DNA from 3 places in the Rahnella selenatireducens genome. Region 1 is predicted to be linked to each of the others. Evidence: predicted binding sites of a transcription regulator. Region 1 holds the regulator's gene; each other region holds the start of a gene.
What was found. Region 1 encodes sigma-54, which starts transcription at its own class of promoters, with help from an activator protein. Its sites were predicted from a motif close to GTTGGCACANNTTTCGCTNT; they were not measured.

Region 2: the regulator sigma-54 is predicted to act here: its motif matches at 3,915-3,934, upstream of ACLBVC_RS15300 (branched-chain amino acid ABC transporter substrate-binding protein).
Region 3: the regulator sigma-54 is predicted to act here: its motif matches at 2,350-2,369, upstream of glnA (glutamate--ammonia ligase).

What each region holds. Positions count from the first base shown of each region.
Region 1 is NZ_JBKEZJ010000011.1:87,857-93,894, reverse strand. It holds gene kdsD (arabinose-5-phosphate isomerase KdsD) at 1-404, shown strand, start outside; gene kdsC (3-deoxy-manno-octulosonate-8-phosphatase KdsC) at 421-987, shown strand; gene lptC (LPS export ABC transporter periplasmic protein LptC) at 984-1,553, shown strand; gene lptA (lipopolysaccharide ABC transporter substrate-binding protein LptA) at 1,531-2,088, shown strand; gene lptB (LPS export ABC transporter ATP-binding protein) at 2,095-2,820, shown strand; gene rpoN (RNA polymerase factor sigma-54) at 2,920-4,353, shown strand; gene hpf (ribosome hibernation promoting factor) at 4,377-4,664, shown strand; gene ptsN (PTS IIA-like nitrogen regulatory protein PtsN) at 4,774-5,244, shown strand; gene rapZ (RNase adapter RapZ) at 5,312-6,038, shown strand, end outside.
Region 2 is NZ_JBKEZJ010000008.1:227,725-233,762, forward strand. It holds gene ACLBVC_RS15285 (ABC transporter ATP-binding protein) at 1-276, opposite strand, end outside; gene livM (high-affinity branched-chain amino acid ABC transporter permease LivM) at 273-1,562, opposite strand; gene ACLBVC_RS15295 (ABC transporter permease subunit) at 1,572-2,486, opposite strand; gene ACLBVC_RS15300 (branched-chain amino acid ABC transporter substrate-binding protein) at 2,658-3,782, opposite strand; gene ACLBVC_RS15305 (YgdI/YgdR family lipoprotein) at 4,216-4,431, shown strand; partial or broken gene ACLBVC_RS15310 (pseudouridine synthase) at 4,533-4,809, shown strand; gene ACLBVC_RS15315 (DUF2058 domain-containing protein) at 4,882-5,421, opposite strand; partial or broken gene ACLBVC_RS15320 (phospholipase effector Tle1 domain-containing protein) at 5,588-6,038, opposite strand, start outside.
Region 3 is NZ_JBKEZJ010000015.1:64,611-70,648, forward strand. It holds gene yihX (glucose-1-phosphatase) at 1-90, opposite strand, end outside; gene typA (ribosome-dependent GTPase TypA) at 255-2,078, opposite strand; gene glnA (glutamate--ammonia ligase) at 2,550-3,959, shown strand; gene glnL (nitrogen regulation protein NR(II)) at 4,213-5,262, shown strand; gene glnG (nitrogen regulation protein NR(I)) at 5,270-6,038, shown strand, end outside.

The sequences.
Region 1 (6,038 bases):
GCGGAGCACTGGGTCGTAAGCTCTTATTACGCGTCAGCGATATTATGCACACCGGCGATGAAATCCCGCACGTCAGCCGTGAAGCTTCTTTGCGCGATGCCCTGCTGGAAATCACCCGCAAAAATCTGGGCATGACAGTCATCTGCAACGATTTGATGAAAATCGAAGGGATCTTTACCGATGGTGATTTACGCCGCATCTTTGATATGGGCGTGAACATTAATAATGCGGCGATTGCCGATGTGATGACGACCGGCGGGATCCGCGTTCGCCCTTCGCTTCTGGCGGTTGACGCACTGAATCTGATGCAGGAAAAACACATTACCTGCGTGATGGTTGCTGATGGTGACCAGTTGTTAGGTGTGTTACATATGCACGATATGCTGCGCGCTGGCGTAGTTTAATTGAGGAATAGCCCGAATGAGTAATAGCGCAGCCCTGGTGGAGACCTGCTACGGTCCGGTCAGCGCCCACGTGCTGGAACGCGCCAAAGCCGTTCGCCTGCTGATTTGCGATGTGGATGGCGTCATGTCCGACGGCCTGATCTATATGGGAAATCAGGGAGAAGAGCTGAAAAGTTTTAACGTCCGCGACGGTTACGGCATCCGTTGCCTGCTGACATCTGACATTGAGGTCGCGATTATTACAGGCCGTAATGCGAAATTACTGGAAGATCGCGCTAAAACCCTTGGTATCCGCCACTTGTATCAGGGGCAATCGGATAAGCTTTTGGCCTTCCGCGAACTGTTAGATACACTGTCATTGCGGGCCGAAGAAGTGGCCTATATCGGTGATGACCTCATTGACTGGCCGGTCATGGCTGAAGTGGGTCTTTCCGTGGCGGTTCATGATGCACATCCGATCCTGTTGCCGAAGGCCGATTACGTTACCCGCATCGCCGGCGGACGTGGCGCCGTGCGCGAATTGTGTGATTTGATTCTGCTGGCGCAGGGCAAGCTGGAGGACGCCAAAGGGCTGTCGATATGAGCAAAACAAAACTTTGGATTATCCTTATTCTGACGGCCATCGTTCTGATTCTGGTGGGCTGGTCATTGTCTGACAGCAGCGATGACGCTCCGCAGGCGGTTAACGATCAGGACCCGACTTACCAGACATCCCACACGGTCACGATGGTGTATGACCCGACGGGCAGCCTGACGTATAAACTGGTTTCAGACCAGGTAAAATACTACACCACCGATCAGGTGACGTGGTTTACCAACCCGGTCGCGACCATGTATGACAAGAATAAAACACCCACCTGGGTGCTGCGTTCTGATAAAGCCAAGTTGACTCAGGATAAGATGCTGTATCTTTACGGGCATGTGCAGGCGGACAGCCTGACGCCTGAGACGTCACAGCTTCAAAGAATCAAAACGGATAATGCCCAGGTTAACCTGACGACACAGGACGTTGCCTCAGACGATGAAGTAACGCTTTATGGCACAGGTTTTACATCTAACGGCATGAAAATGCGCGGTAATCTGCGTGATAAGACAGCACAGCTGATCGAAAAGGTAACGACCTCTTATGAAATTCAAAGCAAAAAATAAAATCCGTGATCTCCTGATCGTCAGCTCGTTGTTAGCCGTGAGTATTCCGGCCTTCGCCTTAAAAGATGACACGACGAAACCGATCACCATTGATTCGGCCAATCAGGCACTGGATGTGAACACCAACACGGCCACCTTCACCGGTAACGTCGTGGTCAATCAGGGCACCATTCAGGTTAAAGCCGATAAAGTGGTCGTGATCCGTCCTCAGGGCGTTTCCGGTAAAGAAGTGGTGGAAGGTTACGGTAATCCGGTGACGTTTTACCAGATGCAGGACAACGGCAAGCCAGTGAAAGGCCATGCGCAGAAAGTCCGCTATGAAGTGGAAAACGATCTCGTGACCCTGACCGGTAACGCGTACCTTGAACAGCTCGACAGCAACGTGAAAGGCGACCGTATTACTTATCTGGTGCAGAAACAGCAAATGGAAGCCTTCAGTGATAAAGGCAACCGTGTGACGACCGTTCTGGTTCCTTCGCAGCTCCAACAAAAAACGCCTGCCGCGGGCGGCCAGCCGACCAAAAAGAGTAACTGATATTTTATGGCAAAATTAATCGCAGAGAATCTGGCCAAGGCATACAAAGGCCGCAAGGTCGTTGAAGATGTCAGCCTGAATGTCAATTCAGGAGAAATCGTCGGCTTGCTGGGGCCAAACGGTGCGGGTAAAACTACCACCTTTTACATGGTCGTCGGGATTGTGCAGCGCGATGCAGGCCGTATTATCGTTGATGATGAAGACATCAGCCTTTTGCCATTGCATACCCGCGCCCGTCGCGGCATTGGCTATCTTCCGCAGGAAGCCTCCATCTTCCGCCGTCTCAGCGTGTTTGATAACCTGATGGCCGTGTTGCAAATCCGCGATGACCTGACCAAAGAGCAGCGTAACGATCGCGCCAATGAGTTAATGGAAGAGTTCCATATTTCCCATTTGCGCGATAACCTCGGTCAGTCCTTGTCCGGTGGTGAACGCCGCCGTGTAGAGATTGCCCGCGCGCTGGCAGCGAATCCTAAGTTTATCCTGCTGGATGAACCGTTCGCCGGGGTTGACCCGATCTCCGTCATCGACATCAAAAAAATCATTGAGCATTTGCGTGACAGCGGCCTCGGCGTACTGATCACTGACCACAACGTTCGTGAAACTCTCGACGTTTGTGAGCGTGCCTATATCGTCAGTCAGGGCAAATTGATCGCCCACGGCACGCCAGCCGACATTCTTGCTGATGAACAGGTTAAACGCGTTTATCTTGGTGAAGAATTCCGTCTGTGATCTGTGCCGCCGGAACCGTGCCCGTTTTGACCTAAAGTCTGACGGGCGGTCTCAGACAGAAGTTACTCAGTTTGTAATCAACGGAAATAAAACCAAGATATGAAGCAAGGTTTGCAACTCAGACTCAGCCAACAACTGGCAATGACTCCTCAGTTACAACAGGCCATCCGCCTGTTGCAACTGTCCACGCTTGAGCTCCAACAGGAGATCCAACTCGCGCTGGAGAGCAACCCTCTGCTGGAACAAACCGACCTTCATGATGAAATCGATTCGGTAGAAGCCACCGACAACGAAGCATTAGATACACGCGAAGCGCTCGAGCAGAAAGACATGCCCGAAGAGCTGCCGCTGGACGCCACTTGGGACGAGATTTATACCGCTGGTACACCTTCCGGCACCGGCAACGATTACAGCGACGACGAGCTGCCAATTTATCAGGGTGAAACCACGCAGACGCTTCAGGATTACCTGATGTGGCAAGTGGAGCTGACGCCGTTTTCCGACACCGATGCCGCGATTGCGACATCCATTGTCGATGCGGTAGACGATACCGGTTATCTGACCGTTTCCCTTGACGACATCCTCGAAAGCATTGGTGACGACAACGTCAGCATGGACGAAGTCGAAGCCGTTTTAAAACGCGTTCAGCGTTTTGACCCGGTCGGTGTAGCAGCGCGTGACCTGCGTGACTGCCTGTTGATCCAGCTTTCGCAGTACGCCACAGACACGCCTTTCATCACCGAAGCACGCCTGATTATCAGCGAACATCTGGATTTGCTGGCGAACCATGATTTCCGCGCACTTATGCGTTCAACCCGGCTAAAAGAAGATACACTGAAAGGAGCGATGCTTCTGATTCAGTCTCTTGATCCGCGTCCGGGCCAGTCGATTAACACCGGTGAATCCGAATATGTGATCCCCGATGTGCTGGTGCGAAAAGTATCAGGTGTCTGGACGGTAGAACTGAACTCCGACAGCATTCCGCGTTTGAAGATCAACCAGCAATACGCCGCGATGGGGAACTCCGCACGCAGCGACAGCGACGGACAGTTCATCCGTAGCAATTTGCAGGAAGCCAAATGGCTGATCAAAAGCCTGGAAAGCCGCAACGATACGCTGCTGAAAGTGACGCGCTGCATCGTGGAGCAGCAGCAGGCGTTCTTTGAGTTAGGTGAAGAATTTATGAAACCCATGGTGTTGGCGGATATCGCCAGTGCCGTGGAAATGCATGAATCGACGATTTCACGTGTGACGACGCAGAAGTTTCTGCACAGCCCGCGTGGCATTTTCGAACTGAAGTATTTTTTCTCCAGCCATGTCAGTACAGACAGCGGCGGCGAGGCATCGTCAACCGCAATCCGGGCGCTGGTGAAGAAATTAATCGCCGCGGAGAATCCTGTAAAACCGCTCAGTGACAGTAAGTTAGCCACCCTCCTTTCCGATCAGGGAATTATGGTGGCGCGACGGACTGTCGCCAAATACCGAGAGTCTTTGTCCATCCCGCCCTCAAACCAGCGTAAACAGTTAGTTTGACCTCAACAGAGAAGGAAGACATTATGCAGCTCAACATTACCGGACATCACATTGAGATCACGGATCCCCTGAGAGAATTCATCACGTCGAAGCTGGCCAAGCTTGAGCAATATTTCGACCGGATAAATCAGGTGTATGTGGTGTTGAGCGTTGAAAAGGTGCAAAAAGTAGCGGAAGCCACTTTGCATGTGAACGGAGGCGAGTTGCATGCCACCTCGGAGCATCAGGATATGTACGCGGCAATTGACGGCCTGGTTGATAAACTGGCCCGCCAGCTGAACAAGCACAAAGACAAACTGAAACAGCACTGACATTCATGTAGCCAACCCTGTGCTACAAACCTTCGGGCATCGGCTTGTGACCTTCGGGAAACGAGCCGATATAGCTTTAAGGGTGAAACAGCGCCAAAGTGAAGATGACATGATTAACGATACTGCAATGCAATTAACGTCGGTGCTTAATGCCGAATGCACCAAAAGCGGCGTTCATTGCGCCAGCAAAAAACGCGCACTGGAAATCATCAGTGAGCTGGCGGCCAAACAGCTAAATTTATCACCGCAGGTGATTTTTGACGCCATTTTGACCCGTGAACGCATGGGCAGCACCGGGATCGGTGCCGGGATCGCCATTCCGCACGGAAAGCTGGAAGAAGACACTTTACGTGCTGTCGGGGTATTCATTCAGCTTGAACAGCCGATTGCTTTTGACGCTATTGATAATCAGCCTGTGGATTTACTTTTTGCCTTGCTGGTTCCGGCAGATCAATGTAAAACCCATTTACATACCTTGTCTTTAGTCGCCAAAAAACTGGCGGATAAAGGGGTATGTCGTCGTCTGCGCGGAGCGCAAAGTGACGAAGAACTGTTCCAGATAATGACTGAAAACGAATAAATTACTGATTCCCGGTTGCGCGCCGGGAAAATGAATTCTGAACACTGAATGCCAGGGGAGTGACACCATGGTGCTGATGATTGTCAGCGGCCGTTCCGGTTCCGGGAAGTCGGTTGCCCTAAGGGCATTGGAAGACATGGGTTTTTACTGTGTGGATAACCTGCCGGTGGTGTTGTTGCCGCAGCTCGCCCAGACCCTTGTTGAACGCAATACGTCTGCGGCCGTCAGCATTGACGTTCGCAACATGCCAGAAACACCGGAAGTTTATGAGCATGCGATGTCACAGCTACCGGAAAGCTTCTCGCCACAGCTGCTATTCCTCGACGCTGACCGTAATACCCTGATCCGCCGTTACAGCGACACCCGTCGTCTGCACCCGCTTTCCAGCAAAAACCTGTCCCTTGAAAGTGCAATCGATGAAGAAGCCGATTTGCTGGAGCCTTTGCGCTCTTCTGCGGATCTGATCATCGACACCTCCGAGATGTCCGTTCACGAACTGGCTGAAATGCTGCGTACGCGCCTGCTGGGCAAACGCGAACGTGAACTGACGATGGTCTTTGAATCCTTTGGTTTTAAACACGGTATTCCGATTGATGCGGATTACGTTTTCGACGTGCGTTTCCTGCCGAACCCGCACTGGGATCCGAAACTGCGTCCGATGACCGGCCTCGACAAACCGGTCGCGGCGTTCCTCGACCGTCATACCGAAGTGCATAACTTTATCTACCAGACCCGCAGCTACCTCGAACAATGGCTGCCCGCACTGGAAACCAACAACCGCAGCTATCTGACCG
Region 2 (6,038 bases), on a different contig from region 1:
CACCCAGTCACTGGCCTGAAATTTCTGCCCGAGCACCTGAATCACGTTGGTCGTACGCCGCTGCGTATTGAGTAAAATATTGCCGCCGGTCGCCTTGTAAAACCCCGTCAGGCAGTTAAACACCGTGGTTTTACCCGCACCGTTCGGGCCGATTAATGCCGTGATTGAGCCACGTTCCACATCCAGATTGACGTCATTGAGCGCCCGGATCCCGCCAAAATGCATCATCAGATGTTGTACGCTGAGAATGTTATCGCGACGTATAGCCTCACTCATGGCGCGACTCCTTTACGCACGGTAAACCCGCTGCGGCTGATGCGGATTAAACCGCGCGGACGCCAGATCATCATCAAGACCATTAGCACGCCAAACAGCAACACGCGATATTCCGCAAAACTGCGCAACAGTTCCGGTGCAACGGTGAGGACGAACGCTGCCAGCACCACGCCAAGGGTCGAGCCCATCCCGCCCAGCACCACAATGGCAAGGATCAGCGCGGATTCAAAAAAGGTGAAAGACGTCGGGTTAACGAATCCCTGATAGGTGGCAAAAAAGACCCCGGCAATACCGGCCGTTGATGCACCGAGCGTAAACGCCGAAAGTTTCACCAGCACATGGTTCAGCCCCATGGCGCGGCAGGCGATTTCGTCTTCACGCAACGCCTCCCACGCACGTCCGATCGGCATGCGGGTGAGGCGATGTTTGATAAACAGCACCAGTAACACCACCAGAACCAGCACCGCGTAGATGAAAATAAACTTCATGTTCGGGTTATAGGTCAGATGGAAAAACTCATGAAATGGCACACCGCCCTCTTTCGCCCGCCTGCCGAATTCCAGTCCGAAAAACGTGGGTGGTGGCGCGGAAACGCCGTTCGGCCCGCCGGTAAACGACAGCCAGTTGGTCAGCACCAGACGAATAATTTCCCCGAAACCGAGCGTCACAATGGCCAGGTAATCGCCGTGCATCCGCAACACGGGGAAACCCAGTAGTGCGCCCGCCAGTGCAGCCATCACCGCCGCCAGCGGCAACATTGACCAGAATCCGAGGCCGAGATACTGATAGCCGAGCGCCAGGCCATATGCGCCAATCGCGTAAAAAGCCACGTACCCGAGATCTAACAATCCGGCCAGCCCGACCACGATATTCAGCCCGAGGCCCAGAAGGACGTAAATCAGCCCTAAAATCGCAACGGTCAGAATATATTTCGTGGCCACGAACGGGAAGAAAATCGCCAGTACCAGAATCAGCGGGGTCACCCAGCGCAGGTTACTTTTGTAGTCCGGCGGACGCACATAAACCCCGGCGCTGTCCGCCTCGAACCGAGCACGTATTTTCTGGCCTGACGCAGTTTCCAAAAAAGCGCTGAGCATAAAGCGCCCGAGCATCACCGCAGCGATAATCCACACCAGCCGCTGGCTGTGGAACGTAAAACTGTAACCGTCGAGCACCACACCCACCACCGGGCCGAAAATAATCAGCGCAACCAGCCCTGCAAAAATGGCATCGAGCAGACAACGTTTGAGCGAAAAACCGCTCCTCACCTCAGTTTGTGACGTCATTTTTTCCCCTCACACTTTCGTCACGACCGGACGACCCAGCAGGCCCTGAGGGCGGAAAATGAGGATCACCACCAGCAATCCAAACGAAAAGACATCTTTGTAATCCGAGTTCACCATGCCCGAGAACTGCGCTTCGGCGATCCCCAGAATCAGCCCACCCAGCATCGCGCCCGGCAATGAACCAATGCCGCCCAATACCGCCGCCGTGAACGCTTTGATGCCGATGATAAATCCGGCGTAAAAATCAAACGTGCCGTAATTCATGGTGACCAGCACGCCCGCCAGCCCTGCCATTGCCGCGCCAATCATAAAAACCAGCGAAATAATGCGGTCGGTATTGATGCCGAGAATCGACGCCATTTTGCGGTCCTGCTGGACGGCGCGACACATGCGCCCGAGTTTCGTATTACTGATAATCCACGACAGCACCAGCATTCCGACCAGCGAGGCCACCAGAATGAACAGTTTGGTGTACGTCATCTGCACGAAACTTTCGCCAATGTGGAAACGCACCGCGCCATCCAGCATGGTCGGGATCCCCTGCTGGCGTGGTCCCTGGCTGATTTGTGCGTAGTTTTGCAGGATAAGCGACATACCGATGGCGGAAATCAGCGGCGCAAGGCGGGTGGAATTTCGCAACGGCTTGTAGGCAATGCGCTCGATCGTCCAACCATAAACGCCGGTCACCACAATGGTGAACACCAGCGTGCCGAGGATCAGCAGCGGAAAGGAGTGCAGTCCGAAGAAGGAAAGCAGCGCCAGCGCGATGGCGCACAGGTATGCAGAAATCATATAAACCTCGCCGTGAGCGAAGTTAATCATGCCGATAATGCCGTAAACCATGGTATAGCCGATGGCGATCAAACCGTAGACAGCGCCGAGCGTGATGCCATTAAACAATTGTTGCAGAAAGAATGAATCCATAAATACGCAGTCTCTTTTTGCGACCGCGATGATGAAAAGCGCGATCAAAATTAATAAAGCGTAATCGTTGCAGCCAGTTTGAACCCAGCCAGCACGCAAGAGCCGGAGCGTACATAAAGTACGTGAGGACTCTGAGTACTGCCCGGGCTCAAACTGGCAAATAAGATAGCTTTATTCCTTCACTTCCTGGTATTTACCTTTGTCATTCCATTTATAGACTACATAGTCAGAGACTTTCAGATCGCCTTTGCTGTCCCAGGCTTTCTTGCCCATGACGGTATCGACGCTATTGGCTTTCAGCCAGGCGCTGGCTTTAGCGGAATCCGTACCGCCGGTGGCTTTGAATGCGGCAGCAATGGCCTGAACGGACGCGTAGGAGTAGAGCGTGTAACCTTCCGGCTCAAATTTATTCGCGCGGAATTTATCGATAACGGCTTTACCGTCCGGGATCAAACGCGGGTCTTTGCCGAAGGTCATCAGAATGCCGTTGGTGTATTGCGGGCCACCGGCCGCGGTCACCATTTCCTTATTGACGATACAGTCGCCGGAGAAGAAGGTCGCCTGAACGCCCTGTTCACGCATCTGCCGCACTAACGGACCGGCTTCCGGATGGCAGCCACCGAAAAACACCACATCCGGTTTTTGCGCACTGATTTTAGTCACCAGCGCGTTAAAGTCTTTTTCGCCGCGCGACAGCCCTTCATACATCACCTCCTTCACGCCCCGTTTGTTGAGCGCCGCTTTGGTGGCGTCCGCCAGCCCCTGACCGTAGGTGTCTTTATCGTGGATGATGACCACTTTTTTGGCTTTCAGTTTGTCGATGATGTAATCGCTCGCTACTAATCCTTGCTGGTCGTCGCGGCCACACATGCGGAACATGTCACTCATTCCGCGTTCGGTGATTTGCGGGTTGGTGGATCCTGGCGTGATGGCGATAATTCCGGCGTCGTTATACACCTCGGAGGCAGGCATGGTGGAGGATGAGCAGAAATGCCCGACCACGGCCTGCACTTTATCCTGATCGACTAAACGGTTGGCCACCGCTACCGCCTGTTTCGGTTCGCAGGCGTCATCGCCCTGCACCAGTTTGATTTTCTCGCCATTAATCCCGCCTGCGGCATTAATGTCTTCGGCAGCCTGCGTGGCCCCGTGCCAGTACTGATCACCGTAAGTCGCATTCGGCCCGGTAAACGGCCCCGCGACACCAATCACAATATCCGCATGCGCGGAGAAAGCGGTAACCAGACAACCGGCCAGCAACAAAGAGAGCGGACTTTTCATAAATTTCATCGACATCGTCATGATCCTTAGTACTGTGTTTGAGTAGAAACCTGAACTAAAAAGAAAATTCTGAAGCTTAATTTTGAAATTCACGGCTGAAGCCAAAAGACGAAAGGTTTCCCGAGGTTGAATCAAAGGTAAGAAACTTAAGCAAAATATCTGCCAGTGTTTCCAATACTCTGAGAATGTGCCGGGCTCTGTGAGTATAGATAGCGTTCAGCCTGCGCTACGGGCAACTGACAGAAACGACGACGGGATCACACCGCACTGCGCTGGTGCTGAAAAACAGCGAAAAAGACGATTGTGAAACTGCGTGCACCAAAATGAACCGTGATAAATCAGTCACTCAGTTCACACAATTACGCCTGGTGACATTTTTATCCTTTGCTTCTTGCGGCGGGTTGTTTTGTAATGCGGGCAGAGGATTGCAACGGGAAACCACTGAACAATGAAGAAATTATCCTGCCTGACGGTGATCGTTCTGGCGATGGCCTTAACCGGGTGCGCTGGAGATTATGTGATACACACCAAAGCCGGTGATCAGCTTTTTGCCCACGGTGAACCGGATCGCGACCGGGATACCGGCATGACCAGTTACACCGACATGAACGGTGATTACCATCTGATGAATACCAATGATATTGCGGGTATCGTGAAGAAATAAGCTCGGCTGTTTTCGCGATGAAAAGCGGTGATCTGCGCTAAATCTGGCAGTCGGCTGAAAATTCGTTATTATCTTTCCCCACTTTTCAGCCGGGCTGTCTGGTGTCTGAGATTATCGATACTTGTATTGCACCGCCGTGCCATGACGAGATAGAAATTTTCTTTCAGGACGAGCACCTGGTCCTCATCAATAAACCCACCCGGCTGCACGCTGATTCATCGTCTGGATTTCGGCACTTTCGGGCTGATGGTGATTGTGCGCAACAAGGCGATAAATGCCGCCCTTTGCCACCAGTTCAGCCAGCGCACGGTCACCAAAATGCACAGCGCACTGCTCTGCGGGCATCTGAACGAGAATGAAGGGATGATAGACGCGGCGAACCGGTCAACGTGCGATGTAACATTCCGTTCTGAACGCGCTATTTATTGAGAAATATCGTTAAATCAGCAATTACCACATCAAATCATCAGGCACTTTAAAGTCAGCGTAAGGATCTTCTTCATCCTGCTCTTCCTGACTCAGCGCACTGTTTAATACGATACTGTTCGCATCACGCTGGGCAATTTTATCGGCCACAACAGCGGGAATAATCGCGTATTCACTGTCACCCGTTTTCTCCGCAATCAGACGCGCAATAGCAAGACGCCCGCTGATCAGCTGAGCCTGCGTTGTCTTATCCACATATATCTTTTTGATTAAATTATTGTCGGTGAAGTTGAAACCGATATCACCTTTGGCAATATCGATTTTATTCATTTCAACAAGCTGCTTCACCTGCGCCTTATATTCTTTTGATAGCGCCGCTTGTTTTTGCTGTTCGTTGAGCTGCTTGTCGCGCTCAAGCTGGGCCTTTTTATTCTCTTCCACCGCCGCTCTCGCCTCGCGAGCCTGAACGCGTGATTTTTTAGCCGTTTTTTCGACTTTGGCCATTTTTTTGCTGGTCACTAAACCCGCTTTCAGCAATTGCTCTTGTAAGGACAGTTTTGTCATTTTCGTTTCTAAATCCGTTAAATAATTTCAGGGATTATACCTGCAATCTTCGGGGCAGTGCCAGATGTGACCGGTTCTGAGTATTCACCACGCCCCATAGGGATAGGTTTTGCCTTTGATGAAGTCCTGAGTCTTTTGGGTATAACTGTATCCTTTAGAATGACGGGTAGCCGCCACCGATATCCGAATGTACGCCGGGTAACGCCAGCTCCGGCCACGCCTCTTTAATGCTGTTGGAAGCAAAGTTAAAACGGCATTCGTTCTGCGCCGTAATCTGGAAGACTTTATCTGTGATCCCCGGCCGCAGAACAATATTCACCTCACCGGTATCGGCTGTGTGCGGATTAAGGCCATTAGCAGGCGTACCAATCGCCGCGACAGTATCGAAAAGACCGATAAAGCGGTTTTTCCCGGCAGGCATACCGAGATATTCCACATCACCGATCCCCTGACGGATAGCCGTCACGATTGCAGCGTCCTCAGAAAAGACCCGGTTAGCGAAATGCCGGGCGGCGGCTCCGCGGCTGAACCCGAAAATATCGAACTGAAGAGTTTTTATTGCAATATCGCCACCTGATGAGTTAATGAGAGTTCTTAGCGCTAACTGAATTGCCTGA
Region 3 (6,038 bases), on a different contig from region 1:
CGGCGTACCGCTCAGATGGCTCCACACGCCAAGAACACGTTTGAAATCAATATCAATAATGACGTTTCCCATATCAAAAATGTACAGCATTGCACGCTCCTGATTTCAAAGATGACTTTTAACTTTAGCGGTAAAACGTACAGGTGAACAGTGACAGATGCGTGGGGTTTAGCGCAGGTTTGGAAAAAAAACACAAAAAAAACAGGGTACCCAAAGGCACCCTGTTTCTGTGTAACGGCTTGCGTAAAAGAAGATTAACCTTCTTTTGGACCACGCATTGCACGTTTACGGTCGTTCTCGGTCAGGTGACGTTTACGGATACGTACAGACTGAGGAGTTACTTCGACCAGTTCGTCATCATCGATGAATTCCAGAGCTTGCTCCAGAGACATTTTGATAGCAGGAACCAGAGTCGTTGCTTCGTCAGTACCAGACGCACGCATGTTGGTCAGTTTCTTACCGGTCAGGCAGTTCACAGTCAGGTCGTTAGAACGTGAGTGAATACCAATGATCTGGCCTTCATACACTTCTGCGCCGTGGCCCAGGAACAATTTACCGCGGTCTTGCAGGCTGAACAGTGCGAACGCAACTGCTTTACCCTGACCGTTGGAAATCAGAACGCCGTTCTGACGCTGACCGATTTCGCCCTGACGGACGTCATCGTAGTGGCTGAACGTGGAGTACAGCAGACCGGTACCTGAAGTCATGGTCATGAATTCAGTACGGAAGCCGATCAGGCCACGTGCTGGGATCAGGTAATCAAGACGGATACGACCTTTGCCGTCTGGAATCATGTCTTTGACATCGCCTTTACGCTCACCCATGGCCTGCATTACAGAACCCTGGTGTTGCTCTTCGATATCCAGTGTCACGTTCTCGAATGGCTCTTGCATGCGGCCATCGATTTTACGGTTGATTACTTTAGGACGGGAAACCGCCAGCTCGAAACCTTCACGACGCATGTTTTCGATCAGAACCGACAGGTGAAGTTCACCACGGCCTGAAACACGGAATGCATCAGCATCTTCAGTTTCTTCAACACGCAATGCTACGTTGTGCACCAGTTCTTTGTTCAGGCGGTCAAGGATCTGACGTGAAGTCACATATTTACCTTCTTTACCACAGAACGGAGAGGTGTTAACGCAGAAGTACATGGTAACGGTTGGTTCATCAACGCTCAGCGCTGGCAGAGCTTCAACATTTGCCGGGTCACAGATAGTGTCGGAAATGTTCAGCTCACCCAAACCGGTGATCGCGATGATGTCGCCAGCTTCAGCAACGGTCGCTTCGATACGCTCAAGGCCCATGTGGGTCAGAACTTTACCGACTTTACCGTTACGGGTTTTACCTTCGCTGTCGATCACAGTGATCTGCTGGTTAGGCTTAACAGTACCGCGTTTGATACGACCAATGCCGATGACGCCAACATAGTTGTTGTAGTCCAGCTGAGAGATTTGCATCTGGAAAGGTGCTTCCATCTCAACTTGTGGCGGAGATACGTGGTCAACAATCGCCTGGTACAGCGGGGTCATGTCTTCGGCCATATCGTTATGGTCGTTACCCGCGATACCCATCAGTGCAGATGCATAGATGATTGGGAAATCGAGTTGTTCGTCAGTTGCGTCCAGGTTTACGAACAGGTCGAAGACCTGATCAACAACCCAGTCAGGACGCGCGCCAGGGCGATCAACTTTGTTGATTACCACGATCGGCTTCAGACCATTAGCGAATGCTTTTTTGGTCACGAAACGGGTTTGCGGCATTGGGCCATCCATTGCATCCACAACCAGCAGCACCGAGTCGACCATTGACATCACACGCTCTACCTCACCGCCAAAGTCGGCGTGTCCTGGGGTATCCACGATGTTGATGCGGTAGTCTTTCCAATTAATGGCGGTGTTTTTTGCGAGGATGGTAATCCCACGCTCTTTCTCCAAATCGTTGGAGTCCATTACGCGTTCGGTGGCTTCTACACGTTCTCCGAAAGTACCGGATTGTTGCAGCAGCTTGTCGACCAGGGTGGTTTTACCATGGTCAACGTGGGCAATAATGGCGATGTTACGCAAATTTTCGATCACAGCTTTGCCTCAGGCATTAGAAATAGCGCGCTATTGTACACGTATTAAGCGAGGTTCTAAACAAGATCACAAGGATCTTGTTGAAACAACTTGTGGATGGCTACTTTGTGATCCCTTTCACGGTGCAAAAGAACCCCTGAACCATTATGACGCACCTTTTTGGTGCCTTGCATCTCACGATTAGCACCATTGTAGTGCATAAATTCCGTTATGGTGCATACTTATTGAGTGCAAAAGCCCTGTAAAATGGCGTTGTTTGCATTTTCTCAAAGTTGGCACACTTTTCGCTAATAGTTTTTAGAGTAAAAATTTTTTAGGGTAAAAAGTTTTTACTGGGTGAAAGAGTCTGACCAGACAAATAATAGTGCTGTTTAGGCCACACGCCAGTTCATGTAAAGCTGTTATTTCCAACTAAAGACCAAAAATGGTTATTCGTTCCACGACGATAATGAGAAATTCGGGAGAACTAGTATGTCCGCTGAACACGTTTTGACGATGCTGAATGAGCATGAAGTGAAATTCGTAGATTTGCGTTTCACTGACACCAAGGGCAAAGAACAGCACGTCACCATTCCAGCGCACCAGGTTAGCGCTGACTTCTTCGAAGAAGGCAAAATGTTTGATGGTTCATCAATCGGTGGCTGGAAAGGCATTAACGAATCTGACATGGTTCTGATGCCAGACGCGAGCACTGCTGTTCTTGACCCATTCTACGAAGAAACCACGCTGATCATTCGCTGCGATATCCTTGAGCCAACAACGCTGCAAGGTTATGACCGCGACCCACGCTCTACCGCAAAACGTGCAGAAGACTTCCTGCGTTCTTCCGGTATCGCGGACACCGTCCTGTTCGGGCCAGAACCAGAATTCTTCCTGTTTGATGATGTGCGTTTCGGCAGCAGCATCTCCGGTTCCCACGTTGCTATCGATGATATCGAAGGCGCATGGAACTCAAGCACCAAATACGAAGGCGGCAACAAAGGCCACCGTCCTGCAGTTAAAGGCGGTTACTTCCCGGTTCCTCCGGTCGACTCCTCTCAGGATCTGCGTTCTACCATGTGTCTGACCATGGAAGAAATGGGTCTGGTTGTTGAAGCTCACCACCACGAAGTAGCCACTGCTGGCCAGAACGAAGTGGCTACACGCTTCAATACGCTGACCAAAAAAGCTGACGAAATCCAAATCTACAAATACGTGGTTCACAACGTGGCTCACGCATTTGGCAAAACTGCGACCTTCATGCCAAAACCAATGTTTGGCGATAACGGTTCCGGTATGCACTGCCACATGTCTCTGTCTAAGAACGGTAACAACCTGTTCTCTGGCGACAAATACGGCGGCCTGTCAGAAATGGCACTGTTCTACATCGGCGGTATCATCAAGCACGCTAAAGCCATCAATGCCTACGCTAACCCGACTACCAACTCCTACAAGCGTTTGGTCCCGGGCTACGAAGCACCCGTGATGCTGGCGTATTCTGCACGTAACCGTTCTGCCTCTATCCGTATTCCACACGTATCCAGCCCTAAAGCCATGCGTATCGAAGCACGCTTCCCTGATCCAGCAGCTAACCCATACCTGGCGTTTGCTGCACTGATGATGGCTGGCCTGGACGGTATCATCAATAAGATCCACCCTGGCGACGCGATGGATAAAAACCTGTATGACCTGCCACCGGAAGAAGAAGCAGAAATTCCAAAAGTTGCAGGTTCACTGGAAGAAGCCCTGAACGCACTGAACGAAGACCGCGAGTTCCTGACCCGTGGCGGCGTGTTCACTGACGACGCTATCGATGCTTACATCGGTCTGCGTAAAGAAGAAATGGACCGTGTGCGTATGACTCCGCACCCGGTTGAGTTCGAACTGTACTACAGCGTTTAATTTCTCATTAAACCCTGAAATCAGCGCCCGCTATTGGCTGGCGCTGAGTGTAATACCCGACTGATGGCCTGGTTGTCACAAAGCCTTCAGCGTCAAAATTAAGTAAGACGATTTTATTTGTTGCCGTGGAAACTTTCAGCCCATCTCCGGATGGGCTTTTTTCTCGACACTCTTTCCTGCTTAACCCCCTCTGGCCCGTGATTTCGCCGGGTACCGAGATAAAATGCACCAATCAGGTGCGGGAGACTGCGGTATGGCAACTGGCAAGCTGCCCGATGCTGGGCAGATCCTGAATTCCTTAATCAACAGCGTTCTGTTGTTGGACGACGATTTGGCTGTGCATTATGCCAATCCGGCCGCTCAGCAGTTACTGGCTCAAAGTTCCCGCAAACTCTTTGGCACCCCTTTGCCGGAACTGGTGGGATATTTTTCGCTTAACATTGACTTAATGCGTGAAAGTCTGACAGCCGGACAGGGCTTTACAGACAGCGAAGTGACCCTGGTTGTCGATGGGCGCGCACATGTTCTTTCACTGACCGCGCAGATGCTGCCGGAAGGTTTCATTCTGGTCGAACTGGCGCCGATGGATAACCAGCGACGTCTGAGTCAGGAACAATTGCAGCATGCTCAACAGGTTGCTGCACGTGATTTGATCCGTGGCCTGGCCCATGAAATTAAAAATCCGCTTGGTGGGCTGCGTGGTGCCGCCCAGTTGTTATCCAGAGCACTGCCCGATCCGGCTCTGCTGGAATACACCAAAGTCATTATCGAGCAGGCCGATCGTCTGCGTAATCTGGTTGATCGCCTGCTGGGGCCACAACGCCCAAGCCAGCACATCACACAAAGCATTCATCAGGTTGCCGAGCGTGTTTGCCAGCTGGTGTCGATGGAAAAACCGGATAACGTTCAGCTGGTCAGAGACTATGACCCGAGCCTGCCAGAACTGGCGCACGATCCTGATCAGATAGAACAGATTTTGCTGAACATCACCCGCAACGCTTTGCAGGCGCTCGGGGATGAAGGCGGCACAATTACTTTGCGCACACGCACGGCTTTCCAAATTACGTTACACGGCGTGCGTTATCGTCTGGTGGCCCGTATCGATATTGAAGATGACGGCCCCGGCGTACCGGCGCATTTGCAGGACACCCTTTTTTACCCCATGGTCAGTGGCCGCGAAGGGGGCACCGGTTTGGGCCTCTCTATTGCGCGCAGTTTGATTGATCAGCATTCGGGTAAAGTTGAATTTAACAGTTGGCCAGGACACACCGAATTCTCGGTTTTCCTGCCTATTCGCCAGTGAGGTTCTTATGCAACGAGGGATAGTCTGGATCGTCGATGACGATAGCTCCATCCGCTGGGTACTTGAACGCGCGCTCACTGGAGCCGGTTTAACCTGCACAACGTTTGACAGCGGCAATGAAGTGCTTGATGCCATTGCGACTCAAACCCCTGACGTTTTATTATCAGATATCCGCATGCCCGGCATGGACGGTTTAGCGTTGTTAAAACAGATTAAACAGCGCCATCCGATGCTTCCGGTCATCATAATGACAGCGCATTCCGATCTGGATGCCGCGGTCAGCGCCTATCAGCAAGGTGCATTTGATTATCTGCCAAAACCGTTCGACATCGACGAAGCCGTTGCGCTTGTCGAGCGTGCGATCAGTCATTATCAGGAACAACAACAACCGGCGCGCAGCCAGCCTGCCAGTGGCCCGACAGCTGATATTATTGGTGAAGCGCCAGCTATGCAGGACGTATTCCGCATTATTGGCCGGTTATCACGCTCTTCAATCAGTGTGCTGATTAACGGGGAATCCGGTACCGGTAAAGAGCTGGTCGCCCATGCTTTGCACCGTCACAGCCCGCGCGCCAAAGCGCCGTTTATTGCGCTCAATATGGCGGCGATCCCGAAAGACCTGATTGAGTCCGAATTATTCGGCCACGAGAAAGGTGCATTTACCGGGGCGAATACCATCCGTCAGGGTCGTTTTGAGCAGGCCGATAACGGCACACTGTTCCTGGACGAAATCGGTGATATGCCGCTGGATGTTCAAACCCGCTTGCTGCGCGTGC